4 regions of the Sphingomonas benefaciens genome follow, and region 2 is predicted to be linked to each of the others. Evidence: predicted binding sites of a transcription regulator. Region 2 holds the regulator's gene; each other region holds the start of a gene.
What was found. Region 2 encodes LexA, which represses DNA repair genes until DNA is damaged. Its sites were predicted from a motif close to GTTCCNCNCTTGTTCT; they were not measured.

Region 1: recA (recombinase RecA) is a predicted target of LexA. The motif match lies at 669-684, and genes of this name have one in related genera.
Region 3: ACU5AX_RS02065 (DNA recombination protein RmuC) is a predicted target of LexA. The motif match lies at 1,635-1,650, and genes of this name have one in related genera.
Region 4: uvrA (excinuclease ABC subunit UvrA) is a predicted target of LexA. The motif match lies at 1,338-1,353, and genes of this name have one in related genera.

Annotation. Positions count from the first base shown of each region.
Region 1 is NZ_JBREIC010000001.1:540,432-543,679, reverse strand. Features, by position in the region: gene ACU5AX_RS02600 (4-(cytidine 5'-diphospho)-2-C-methyl-D-erythritol kinase) at 1-618, shown strand, start outside; gene recA (recombinase RecA) at 763-1,836, shown strand; gene ACU5AX_RS02590 (class I SAM-dependent methyltransferase) at 2,260-3,081, shown strand; gene ACU5AX_RS02585 (glutathione S-transferase family protein) at 3,087-3,248, shown strand, end outside.
Region 2 is NZ_JBREIC010000001.1:692,361-695,608, forward strand. Features, by position in the region: gene trpC (indole-3-glycerol phosphate synthase TrpC) at 1-78, shown strand, start outside; gene moaC (cyclic pyranopterin monophosphate synthase MoaC) at 75-545, shown strand; gene ACU5AX_RS03275 (molybdopterin molybdotransferase MoeA) at 542-1,720, shown strand; gene lexA (transcriptional repressor LexA) at 1,779-2,468, shown strand; gene ACU5AX_RS03285 (ComEC/Rec2 family competence protein) at 2,753-3,248, opposite strand, start outside.
Region 3 is NZ_JBREIC010000001.1:432,525-435,772, forward strand. Features, by position in the region: gene ACU5AX_RS02050 (hypothetical protein) at 1-50, shown strand, start outside; gene ACU5AX_RS02055 (M48 family metallopeptidase) at 71-820, shown strand; gene ACU5AX_RS02060 (hypothetical protein) at 821-1,579, shown strand; gene ACU5AX_RS02065 (DNA recombination protein RmuC) at 1,747-3,189, shown strand.
Region 4 is NZ_JBREIC010000002.1:195,841-199,088, forward strand. Features, by position in the region: gene uvrA (excinuclease ABC subunit UvrA) at 1-1,330, opposite strand, end outside; gene ACU5AX_RS09490 (hypothetical protein) at 1,463-1,876, shown strand; gene ACU5AX_RS09495 (TonB-dependent receptor domain-containing protein) at 1,936-3,248, opposite strand, start outside.

The sequences.
Region 1 (3,248 bases), 150 kb from region 2:
CGGGCCCGTGATGCCTTCCGCGCGACCTTCGGCGGCGGAGCGGTGGCGATCTCACTCGACAAGCATCTGCCGATCGCCTCCGGCATCGGCGGCGGTTCGGCGGACGCGGCGGCGACGCTGCGCGCGCTCGCCCGGCTGGCGGGAACGGCGAGCGACGACCCGCGGCTGTTCGCCATCGCGGCGGCGCTCGGCGCCGACGTGCCCGCCTGTCTCGACGGGCGGACGACATTGGGTACCGGCCGGGGCGAGGCACTGGTCGCGGTCGCCGGGCTCGCCGGCACGCCGCTGCTGCTGGTCAATCCCGGCGTCGCCGTATCGACCGCGGCGGTGTTCGCCCGCTGGGACGGCATCGACCGCGGACCGCTCGCGGTCGGCGCGGACCTGCTCGCCACCGCCCACGCCGGCCGCAACGACCTGGAGCCGCCCGCCACCGCGCTCGCCCCCGTCATCGCGGAGGTGCGGGCGCTGCTCGACCGCGCCGACGGCGGGACGCTCGCCCGCATGTCCGGCTCGGGCGCCACCTGCTTCGCGCTGTTCGAGAGCGAGACGGCGCGGGACGCAGCGGCCGAAGCGGCCCGGGGGCGGGGCTGGTGGGCACTGGCGACCACGCTGGACTGACCGCCGCACGGCGTTGCGGAAAAAATCCTACGTTCGCCCAGGAACATCCGGTTCCCCTCTTGTTCCACCGGAACAAAAGATGTACATGGCTGTCAACCGCGTTGCCCCGCGCGCGCGCATCGCCTAAGCGAAGGGAACATCCTTATGGCCGCCAATCTGAAAGTGATCGACTCCGGTATGGCTACCGCAAACGCAGACCGTCAGAAGGCGCTCGACGCCGCCCTCGCGCAGATCGACCGCGCCTTCGGCAAGGGCTCGGCGATGAAGCTGGGCCAGAAGGAGGCGATGCAGGTCGAGGCGATCTCGACCGGCTCGCTGGGTCTCGACATCGCGCTCGGCGTCGGCGGCCTGCCGCGCGGCCGCGTCATCGAGGTCTATGGGCCGGAAAGCTCGGGCAAGACGACGCTCGCGCTGCACGTCATCGCCGAGGCGCAGAAGAACGGCGGCACCGCGGCCTTCGTCGACGCCGAACATGCGCTCGACCCGGTCTATGCCAAGAAGCTCGGCGTCAACATCGACGAGCTGATCGTGTCGCAGCCGGATACCGGCGAACAGGCGCTCGAGATCACCGATACTTTGGTGCGCTCCAACGCCATCGACGTGCTGGTCGTCGATTCGGTCGCGGCGCTGGTGCCCCGCGCGGAGATCGAGGGCGAGATGGGCGACAGCCACGTCGGCCTGCAGGCGCGGCTGATGTCGCAGTCCTTGCGCAAGCTGACCGGCTCGATCAGCCGCTCGCGCTGCATGGTGATCTTCATCAACCAGCTGCGCATGAAGATCGGCGTGATGTACGGCAATCCGGAGACGACGACGGGCGGCAACGCGCTGAAGTTCTACGCCTCCGTCCGCCTCGACATCCGTCGCACCGGCCAGATCAAGGATCGCGAGGACATCGTCGGCAACGCCACGCGCGTCAAGGTGGTGAAGAACAAGGTCGCGCCGCCGTTCAAGCAGGTCGAATTCGACATCATGTACGGCGAAGGCATCTCGAAGATCGGCGAGATCCTCGACCTCGGCGTCAAGGCGGGTCTCGTCGAAAAGTCGGGCGCGTGGTTCAGCTACGACAGCACCCGCATCGGCCAGGGCCGCGAGAATGCGAAGAACTATCTGCGCGAACATCCCGAAATGGCCGACCGCCTCGAAAAGGCGATCCGCCAGCGCACCGACAAGGTCGCCGAGGAGATGATGACCGGTCCGGATGCCGACGACGATCTGTGATCCGACCAGCCGTGCGAAAGGAAAGGGGCTCTTCGGCGACGAAGGGCCTCTTTTCGTTTGCAGCCGCCCCGCCTCCGACGCGCGGCTGGCAGAGCGATGACGCCAGGGCGCTCCGACGCGACGTTCTGGCGAGGCGTTTCGGTGCGACCTTCGAGGCTTTCAGCGCGAGGCTGCTTCGGTGCGACCTTTGAGACTTTCCTTGAGGCGGCCGCGGTGCGACTTTCGAGACCTTCCGCGGGAGGGCGCCCGGGTGCGACCTTTGAGACTTTTCGCGAGAGGACGCCTGGGTGTGACCTTTGAGACCTTCCAACGGACAGATCCCCCTACAGCGACCGAGGCCTCCTCGCGGAAAGCGCGCCCCGGCATAGCCCTTCCGACAGCTGGCGGCGGAGGTTGGCAGCGACACGATCATCGGAGGACGGAATGACGGCGAGCGGCGACTGGACGGGGCGGGTCGGAGACATATGGGCGGAGGAGTGGCGGCGCACCGACCGGTCCTTCGCCGATCTGGCGCCGCGGCTCGATGCAGCGATCCTCGCCGCCGCGCCGCCGGGCGCGTTCGCGGCGCTCGATCTCGGCTGCGGTGCCGGCGCCACCACCGCGGCGCTTGCGACCGCGCGCCCCGACGCGGCGATCACCGCCGTCGACCTGTCCCGGCCTCTGCTCGCCGTCGCGCGTCAGCGATGCGCCGCGCTGCCCCATATCCGCTTCCACCACGGCGACGCCCTGTCGGCGGCGGAAGCGGCCGCGCCGCTCGATCTCGTCCTGTCCCGCCATGGCGTCATGTTCTTCGCCGATCCCGCGGCGGCCTTCGCGCACCTGCATCGGACGATGGCGCCCGGCGGCCCCTTGGTGTTCAGCTGCTTCGCGGCCCAGGCGGACAATCCCTGGTCGCTGCTTGTCGGCCCGCCCGACGCCCCACCCGATGGCTATGCGCCCGGCCCCTTTGCTTTTGCCGAACCCGATCGGGTGGCGGCATGGCTGGCCGCGGCCGGCTGGCAGGCGGCGCAGCCGGTCAAGGTCGGTTTCGCCTATCGCGTCGGCGAAGGCGACGATCCGGTCGCCGACGCCATTGCCTTCCTCGGCCGCATCGGCCCTGCGGCGCGCCTGTTGCGCGATGCCGCCGCCGCCGATCGCGCGGCGATGCTGGCGCGACTGCGCGATCGCTTGGCGGCGCAACGAAATGGGTCCACGATCGATTTTCCCGCTGCGGCCTGGATCTGGTCCGCGCGGGCAAGGGGGTAAGCACGATGATCATCGTCCATCATCTCGCAAACAGCCGGTCGCAGCGGGTGCTGTGGATGCTGGAGGAGCTTGGCCTGCCCTATCAGGTCAAGCGCTACGAGCGGAACAAGCAGACGATGCTCGCCCCGCCGGAGCTGAAGCGCATCCACCCGCTCGGCAAGTCGCCG
Region 2 (3,248 bases):
GTGCATTGCTTCCTGATCGGCGAATCGCTGATGCGGCAGGACGATCTGACCGCCGCGGTGCAGGCGCTGGTGGCGTGAGTCGCCTCACCCACCTCGACGCGAGCGGCGCCGCGCATATGGTCGATGTCGGCGGCAAGACGCCGACCCAGCGTGAGGCGACCGCCAGCGGCCGCATCCGGATCGCGGCCGACGCACTCGCCGCGATTCGTGACGGGCTGGCCAAGAAGGGCGACGTGATCGCCGTCGCGCGCATCGCCGGCATCATGGCGGCGAAGAAGACCGCGGAGCTGATCCCGCTCTGCCACCCCCTGCCCCTTACCAAGGTCACGCTCGATCTGGAGATTGGCGACGACGGCATCACCGCCACCGCGAGCGCCGCGACCGACGGCAAGACCGGGGTCGAGATGGAGGCGCTGACCGCCGTGTCGACGGCATTGCTCACCGTCTATGACATGGCCAAGGCGATGGATCGCGGCATGACGATCGAGAATATCCGCCTGCTCGCCAAATCGGGCGGTGCCTCGCGCGACTGGCACGCCGCATGAGCCTGTTGCCGATCGCGGAGGCGCAGACGCGGCTGTTCGCTTTGGCTGCGCCGGTCGCGACCGAAATGGTCGGCTTGGCCGCGGCACATGGCCGCTGGGCGGCGGACGATATCCTGGCACGGCGGACGCAACCGGCAAGCGACCTGTCGGCGATGGACGGCTATGCGATTCGCCATGCCGACCTTCCCGGCCCTTGGACGCTGATCGGCGAGAGCGCCGCCGGGCGCCCGTTCGCCGCATCCGTCGCACCCGGCGAGACGGTGCGTATCTTCACGGGCGCGACCATGCCGGCCGGTGCCGATACGGTGATGGTGCAGGAGGAGGTCGCGGCCGATGGCGTGTCGGTCCGACTGACCGGCGAAGGCCCCGGCACCTTGGGCCGCAACGTCCGGCGCCGCGGCCTCGACTTCGACGCGGGCGACGTGCTGATTCCCGCCGGCGAGCGGATCACCCCCGCCCGTCTCGCCGTCGCGGCGACCGGCGGTCTCGGCACGATCCCCGTCCGCCGCCGCATCCGCGTCGCGCTTTGCGCCACCGGTGACGAACTGGTCGAGCCAGGCAGCGCCGGTTGTGACGCCCTGCCGGAGTCCAACCGCGCGATGCTGGCGGCGATGCTCGCCGACCTGCCGATCGACCTCGTCGACCTCGGCATCCTGCCCGACGATCTCGTCACCTTGCGCGATGCCTTCGCCGGCGTCGACGCCGACCTGATCGTCACCACCGGCGGCGCGTCGGTCGGCGACCACGACCTCGTCCGGCCGGCGCTGGAGGCCGCCGGCGGCGCGATCGATTTCTGGCGCATCGCGTTACGGCCGGGCAAGCCGATGATGGCCGGCCGGATCGGCGCGGCGCTGGTGCTCGGCCTGCCGGGCAATCCGGTCTCGGCCTTTGTCACCGCGACGCTGTTCGTGCGGCCGGTGATCGCGCATCTCGCCGGCGCCCGGAACCCGCTGCCGCGCACGACCAGCACGATCCTTGGCGAAAGTCTGCCGGCGAACGGCGGCCGCACCGACTATCTGCGCGCCGAACTTCGCGAAGGCCGCGCATATGCGTCGACCATACAGGACAGTTCGATGCTGTTGACGCTTGCGCGGTCGCATTGCTTGATCGTCCGCCCCGCCGGCGCCCCGGCCGCGCAGACGGGCGACTCGGCAGAAATCCTCATGATCGCTTGACGAGCGCCGGTCCGTTCCCTAGAAGTTCCGCGTCTGTTCTGACGGGAAGGACCGCCCAATGCTCACGCGCAAGCAGCACGAGCTCGTCTGCTTCATCAACGATCGGCTGGAGGAAACCGGCGTTTCCCCGTCGTTCGAGGAAATGAAGGAAGCGCTCGACCTCAAGTCCAAATCCGGTGTGCACCGGTTGATCAGCGCGCTGGAAGAACGACATTTCATCCGCCGTCTGCCCAATCGGGCGCGGGCGCTGGAGGTGCTCCGCATGCCGGAGCGGCCCGAGCGCAAGGCAGCGCCTGCGGCGGCCGCATCCGTGCCTGCCCCTGCGGCACGCGGCAACGTGCGCCCGGCGCCGCAGCCGGCCAACGACGTGGTCGAGATCCCGCTGCATGGCCGGATCGCGGCCGGCGTGCCGATCGAGGCGTTCGAGGGCAGTTCGATGCTCGCGGTACCCGCCGCGCTGCTCGGCTCAGGCGAGCATTACGCGCTCGAAGTGTCCGGCGATTCCATGGTCGAGGCGGGCATCCTCGACGGCGACTATGCGCTGATCCGCCGGACCGAAACCGCTCGCGATGGCGAGATCGTCGTCGCGCTGATCGAGGAGAGCGAGGCGACGCTCAAATACTTCCGCCGGGAAGGTGCGATGATCCGCCTCGATCCGGCCAATCGGGCGTACGAACCGCAGCGTTACACGCCGGACATCGTGCGCGTGCAGGGCAAGCTGTCGGGCATCCTGCGGCGTTACGATTGAAGTTGCTGCGTCAGTTCGCGAGGCAGTGACAAGCACGACACCGGAATGTCCCGGTTTGGGACAGACGCTAGGGCGCATTCCCCGCCATTGGTGGCGCTTGCTTCGGTCGTACGATGCCACCGATCGACCGCCGATGCGCTTTGCAGTCGCCGACGCGGCGTCCGGGTCGGTCCCCGCCTGTGACGTGGGGGCACCCCAGATCCGCAGGTGAGCGGTCGCGTAGCGAGGCCAGGCCGCGGCATGGGCTTCCAGCGTTCGTCGTTGACCTCTCGGGTCTCGGCTCGTCAGCGTGACGCGTTTGTCGGCGGCGACGTCTTGTCATGGCGATAGGTCACGCGGGATCGGCAGCCGCCACCGTGACATTGCGTCACGATGTTCCGGCCGCGCCAGCCGTCCGGTCGATACAGCACCGCTGCGGCCGGGCGTGCGACGGGCGGATGCAGCCAAGGGTGTGCGTCGCCGGATTGGCGCACGGTGACGATCCGACGCGTAGCGAGGGTCACCGCCACCCCACCCGTTTCCGCCAGCACCGGCGCGTCGAGCTTCAGCCAGCGGGGCGTGCAGCCACGCGGCAGCCGCCGTTCGCTGATCACGATATCCGCCTGCCGACATGCCGCGATCAGCGTCGGCCAGGGCAGCGGATAGGGGCTCCGTGTCGCCAGCACCCGCCATCGGCGCCCGCCGCGGTCCAACGCGATGACGCAGGCATCGCGCGTGCAGTGCGCCGCGGTGCTGTCCGCGAGGAAGGCCGGCTCTCCATCGACACCGCCCGTCTCGCTC
Region 3 (3,248 bases), 260 kb from region 2:
CGTACGGGCACTATGGGTGCGAGAGGAACCGCCCGAGGGCCACGCGGTGAATCCTGCGCAAACACCTGCGTTGTTCGCGCTGGTCGAGGAGGTTCGAGGGACGACCGGCGGCCCGGTCGTTCACGAGATACGGATTATCGACCGCCTTAACGCAGCGATCATTCAGTCGCCCCGCTGCTTCGGCCTCGGTAACCGCAACACGCTGTTCATCGGCGCCCCTCTTCTACAGGCGACCGAGGTTGATGAATGCCGAGCCATCATCGCGCACGAGATGGGCCATTTCATTGGCGCCCACGGTCGCTCCGCCGGCTTCGTCTACCGGGTGCGACGGCGTTGGTCCCAGATTGCGGAGAGGCTGTCCGACGGCGTGTTCGCACGGCTGCTGAAACGGTTTTTCGATTGGTATGGCCCATGGTTCGCCTCCTACAGCTTCGTTCTCGCTCGACAGCAGGAGTATGAGGCCGACCGGATCGCAGCGATTGCCGAGGGTAAGGAGGTTGCGGCGCGCGCGTTGCTTCGGGTGACCTGCCAGCATGCGCGGCACGAACAGGTCTGGCGCGCTGTCTGGGAGCAGGCTCACCTCAGGGCTGATCCGCCGACTTCCCCGACAGCGATAAGCGGCTGCGCCATGGAAGGGCCTGACGATCAGGATCAGTTCGCAATCGATCGCGAACTCGAAAGCCTGCCCGGCCTCGGCGACACGCACCCGGGACTAGCCTCGCGACTGGCGGCCTTGGGTGTGGAGCCGTTCGTTCCGCCGCCGCTCGCAGGCGGCTCTGCATTCGACCTGCTGGGCGAAGCGCGAGTCGCCATCGCGTAGATGCTCGACGATGATTGGCATGCGGGTTGTTCCCCACACTGGGCGGAACGCTTTCGGGAGCGGCAGGACGCGATCAGTGAACGCGCCGCGTTGTCGGACTCGCTGGCCCGTGACGAGATTGACGATGACGGGCGCTTTCGACTGGCAGAACTGATCGAGCAAATCGATGGTCCCATTGCCGGCGCGACCGCATTCGACGACGTCGCCAAAGTCGTGGCCGATCCTGGTCCGGCTCTGTCGCGCCAGGGAATCGCTCTTCTCGATGCTGGGCAGGACGCCGGCTTGCCGCTGCTCGAGCATGCGGCTGAGCGGTTTCCCGGCGTTGCCGATCGCCTGTACGACCATATCATCGCCTATTTGGAGGGGGCAGGCCGGCGCGAGGAAGCCAGTCGCTATCGCGCGCTGCTTCGGCAGGCGCAGGACATTTCGGAGCAGCGCCGCATAGAGGCAGAAGGCATCGACGAGGCCGTTGAACTTCGGCCACTGACGGACGACGTGCATGCTGCCGCAGTGGCCTCCGTCGTGGGCGTTGACGGCGTCCGACGGCTTTACGTCGCATTGCGACACCTGCCCGTGGCAGGTACTGACCAACTGATCTGCGTCGTCCAGCCAGGCTCCGGGCGAAGCGGCCAGGAAGTCGTCGGCGACGTGCTGGCGCGACTGGCGCAAGTTTGCGACGTCTTGTGCATACAAGGTTCGCGCGACCGACGCTGGCTTGTCCGGCGACTCGAGGCGGTTGAGGGAGGCCGCCTCGTATGACGATCGGCATCGCTTCGCCCTACGCATACCAACTATTCCCTGTCCTACAGGCCTCGTTCGATCTATGTTCCTTGACGGGGCGGCGCGTGCGTCGTTCATGACTGTCGCAAGCAATGGTCGCACACCCCGACCGGGTGAGACCTTTAGGACTTTTCGAGGGGTAAGGCGTGGAGCAGATCATCATCGTCGCCATTCTGGCGCTTGCCGCGGGCCTTCTTGTCGGCTGGCTGGTCGCCGGGCGACGCGCCGCTGGCCTGGCGGCCGAACTGGCGGTGGCGCGCAGCAAGGTCGCCGATGCGGAACTGGTCCGCCAGGCGCGCGACGCGGTCGAGCGGGAACGCAACGAGGCGATGCGCGAGGCGGCATCGCTGCGCGCGCAGACCGACGAGCGCCTCGGGCTTGCCGATCGGCTGCAGCGCGAGCTCGCCACGGTGCGCGCCGATCGCGACGCCGCCCGCGCCGAGATCGCGGCCTTGCGCGCGCAGGGCGAGGCGTTCGAAGCGCGGTTGGTCGAATTGCGCGAGGCAAAGGACGTCATGGCGGCGCAGTTCGGCGAGGTCGCCAACCGCCTGCTGTCCGACGCGCAAAAGGCGTTCCTGGAGCGGGCCGAGGCGCGCTTCCGCCAATCGGAGGAAAGCGCCGGCCAGAACCTCAAGGCGCTGTTGCAGCCGGTCAACGAGCGACTGTCGCGCTACGAGGAGGGGGTCGCCAAGGTCGAGGCGGAGCGCCGCGACGCCTTCGGCGATCTCAAGGGGCAGATCGAGCAGATGCGCCTGGGTCAGGAGCGCGTCTCCGGCGAGGCGGCGAAGCTGGTCAATGCATTGCGCAACGCGCCCAAGGCGCGCGGTCGCTGGGGCGAGCAGCAATTACGCAACGTGCTGGAAAGCTGCGGTCTTTCCGAACACACCGATTTCGCGATGGAGGTCAGCGTCGCCGACGGCGAGGGCGGCCGGCTGCGCCCCGACGCCATCGTCCGCGTGCCGGGCGGCAAGTCGCTCATCATCGACGCCAAGGTGTCGCTCAACGCCTATCAGGACGCCTTCGGCGCGGTGGACGAGGCGGAGCGGCAGATCGGCCTCGCCGCCCACGCCCAGTCGATGCGCGTCCATGTCAACGGCCTCGGCAACAAGGCCTATTGGGCGCAATTCGACGACGCGCCCGAATATGTCATCATGTTCGTTCCCGGCGAGCATTTCCTCTCGGCGGCGCTCGAGCACGATCCGACCTTGTGGGACTTCGCCTTCGACAAGCGCGTCCTTCTTGCCACCCCGACCAATCTGATCGCCATCGCCCGCACGGTCTCGGCGGTGTGGCGGCAGGAGAAGCTGGCCAGCCAGGCGCGCGAGATCGGTACGCTCGGCAAGGAATTGTACCAGCGGCTGGCGGTGATGGGCGGCCATGTCGCGCGGCTCGGCAAGAACCTCGACACCGCGATGGGCGCGTACAACGCCTTTGTCGGCAGCCTCGAAAGCCAAGTGCTGACCAGTGCCAAGCGGTTCGAATCGCTCAACATCGACACCGGCGGCAAGGCGATCGACGCGCTGCCGGTCGGCGAACAGAATGCCCGGCCGCTGACCAAGCTGACGGCTGCGGTGCCCGAGGAGGTGTGAGGTGGCGCGCGGCCGGACCATGCGGTTGTCGCCATCTCGATGGCGCAGCAGCGGGATCG
Region 4 (3,248 bases), on a different contig from region 2:
TGACCGCCAGTGCCTCCGGCTTGAGGCGCGCGCCGTGGCAGACCTCGCACGGGCGGCTCGATTGGTAGCGCGACAGTTCCTCGCGCATCCACGCGCTCTCGGTCTGCAGCATGCGGCGGTTGAGGTTGCCGATGACGCCCTCGAACGGCTTCTTGACGTCGTAGCTCTTCTTGCCGTCGATGAAGGTCAGCGTGACCGGCGTCTTGCCGGTGCCGAACAGGATCTTGTCCTGTACCTCCGGGTGGAGGTCCTTCCACGGCGTGTCGAGGTCGAACTTGAGCTCGCGCGCGAGGGAGCCGAGCACCTGCATGTAATAGGGCGAGGGCGGATTGGACTTGGCCCAGGGCACGACCGCGCCCTTCTTGATGGAAAGGTCGTGATTGGGGACGACGAGATCCTCGTCGAACAGCAATTTCTCGCCGAGGCCGTCGCAGGCCGGACAGGCGCCCTGCGGCGCGTTGAACGAGAACAGCCGCGGCTCGATCTCGGGAATGGTGAAGCCGCTGATCGGGCAGGCGAACTTCTCGCTGAACACGATGCGGCCCGGCGGCGCGTGATCGCCGAGCACCGCCGACTTGGGCGTGTGCGGGGTATATTCGTCGGTCGCCGGATCGGCCGGGTCGACATAGGCCAGGCCGTCGGCAAGCGCGAGCGCGGTCTCGAAGCTTTCGGCGAGACGGGTGGTGATGTCCTCGCGGATCACCAGCCGGTCGACGACCACCTCGATGTCGTGCTTGAACTTCTTGTCGAGCGCGGGCGCCTCGTCGATCTCGTGGATCTGGCCATCGATGCGGACGCGGGTGAAGCCCGCCTTCTGCCACTCCGCCAGCTCCTTGCGATATTCGCCCTTGCGGCCGCGCACCACCGGCGCGAGCAGATAGAGGCGCGTCCCCTCCGGCAGGGTCATGACGCGGTCGACCATCTGGCTGACCGTCTGCGCGGCGATCGGCTCGCCGGTCGCCGGGCTGTAGGGGATGCCGACGCGCGCCCACAGCAGGCGCATGTAATCGTAGATCTCGGTGACCGTCGCCACGGTCGAGCGCGGATTGCGGCTGGTCGTCTTCTGCTCGATCGAGATCGCCGGCGACAGGCCCTCGATATGGTCGACGTCCGGCTTCTGCATCAGTTCGAGGAACTGGCGCGCATAGGCCGACAGGCTCTCGACATAGCGGCGCTGCCCCTCGGCATAGATGGTGTCGAAGGCGAGGCTCGACTTGCCCGAGCCGCTGAGGCCGGTGATCACCGTCAGCGTGTCGCGGGGGATGTCGACGTCGACGTCCTTGAGATTGTGCTCGCGCGCGCCGCGGACGGAGATGGTGGTGAGGCTCATGCTCGCGGTTCTACTTCTGTTCCGGGGATTATGCTAGGTTGGGCAGATAGGAACGCACGAACCGGCCTGCCAGCACCCGTTGATTTGATGCGGGCGTGTATTACCTAGCTGTAGCACAGCGAAGAGGCAGTCATGAGCAAGAAGAGCGGCGACAAGAAGAAGACCAAGAAAGCGAAGCTGCCCAAGGAGGTGATGGGCATCCGCCTGCCCAAGGAGGTGCGCGAGATCGGCGGTGCGGTGCTGGAGAAGGCCAACACGCCGCAGGGGCGCGAGATGCTCGCCGCCGGGCTGACGATGGCCGCCGCCGCGGCGAGCGCCGCCGTCGCCAAGGGCCGGGCCAAGCGCGAGGCTGCGGCCGCGCCAGTGCCCCCCGTGCCGCCGACGCCCGCCGGTCCCGATGCGCCGCCCGCGCCCCCCGCCCCGCCCCACGCTCCGCCGACGCCGCCGCAGGGCACGCAGGGCGACCCCGATCCGGCGGCGATGCTGGCGATGGTCGGCACGGTTGCGGAAAGCGTGCTGGGCAAGCTGTTCGGCAAGAAGGCCTGACGAAAAAGGGGAGCGACCTTGCGGCCACTCCCCCTTTCTAGATCGTCGAAGCGGACGGATCAGAAGCCGATGCGCACGCCGGCATAATAGCGACGGCCGAGCGGGTCGTAGGTGCCCGCATCGGTGTCCTGCCCCGCCGAGCTGCCGATGTCGGCGAGGTACGGCGGCTTGTTGTCGAGCAGGTTGTCGCCGCCAACGAAGAACTCGAAATTGTCGCGGGTGCGGAAGCGCAGCTGCGAATCGAGGTAGAATTGCGGACGGACGCGGTACAGCGGATTGCTGCCCGGACGTGCGCCAGTCAGCTGATCGTCAAGGCTCGCCTGGCTGAGCCAGGTGCCGGTGACGGTCAGGCCGACGCCGTCGAGATCATACGAGCTGTTGATCGTGAACTTGTCACGCGACGCGCCGATCTCGCCAGCGAAATAGTCGCGTGCCGACCCCTGCGTGGGGATGCTGTAGCCGCTGATCAGATGCGTATACGAACCGCGCAGGCCGAGCGTACCGTCCAGGCCCCAGTTGGCGAGGTTCTGACGCCAGGTCACCGTCGTGTCGATGCCCGACGTCTTCACGCCGCCGCTGTTGAGCGGGCTGGAATTGACCTCGTCAAGCGAGCCGGCGCTGTTCGGTCCGAGCGCCGCCGGGCGACGCACGATCAGATCGCAATAGCTCTGGATCGACGCCGAATAGCACTGGTTGAGGATGAACTGCAGCGGCGTCGTGACGATCGCATCCTTGATCCGGATGTTGAAGTAATCGACCGTGATAACGAGGTTGCGCAGCGCGTTCACCGAACGCGGGTTGATGACCACGCCCGCCGTGAAGCTGTCGCCCTTTTCTTCCTGCAGGTTCGGGTTGCCGCCGGCGAAGCTGGTGATGCCCTGAAGGTCAGCCTGGTTGTTGGTGAACGCGCCGTTGGCCGCGATGTTCGCCGCCACGCCCGCGGCCGCACGGCAGTTGGTCGCCACCGTACCGGTGGTCGTCGCCGTCACGCCCAGACAGGGGTCCTGCAGACCCGACGGGAAGTCCTGCTGCGCCGGCTGGTACAGTTCGTTGATGTTCGGCGCACGCACCGACCGCGCCTTGATGACGCGGAAGCGGATGTCCTCCACGGGCGCCCATTCACCGCCGTAATTGTAGCTGAAGGTGGTCCCGACGGTCGAGTAATCCGACACGCGCACCGCCCCGCGCAGCGACAGCGAATGGAAGAACGGCTTGTCCTGAACGATCGGCACGATCGCCTCGGCGAAGCCTTCCCACAGGTGGAAGCTGCCCGACGTGGACGGCAGCGCATTGTTACCGTTCAGGCCCTGCTGCGTGAGGATGTCGAACGTGTTGCTGCTGGTCTCGCGCCGATATTCGGTACCGATGTTGA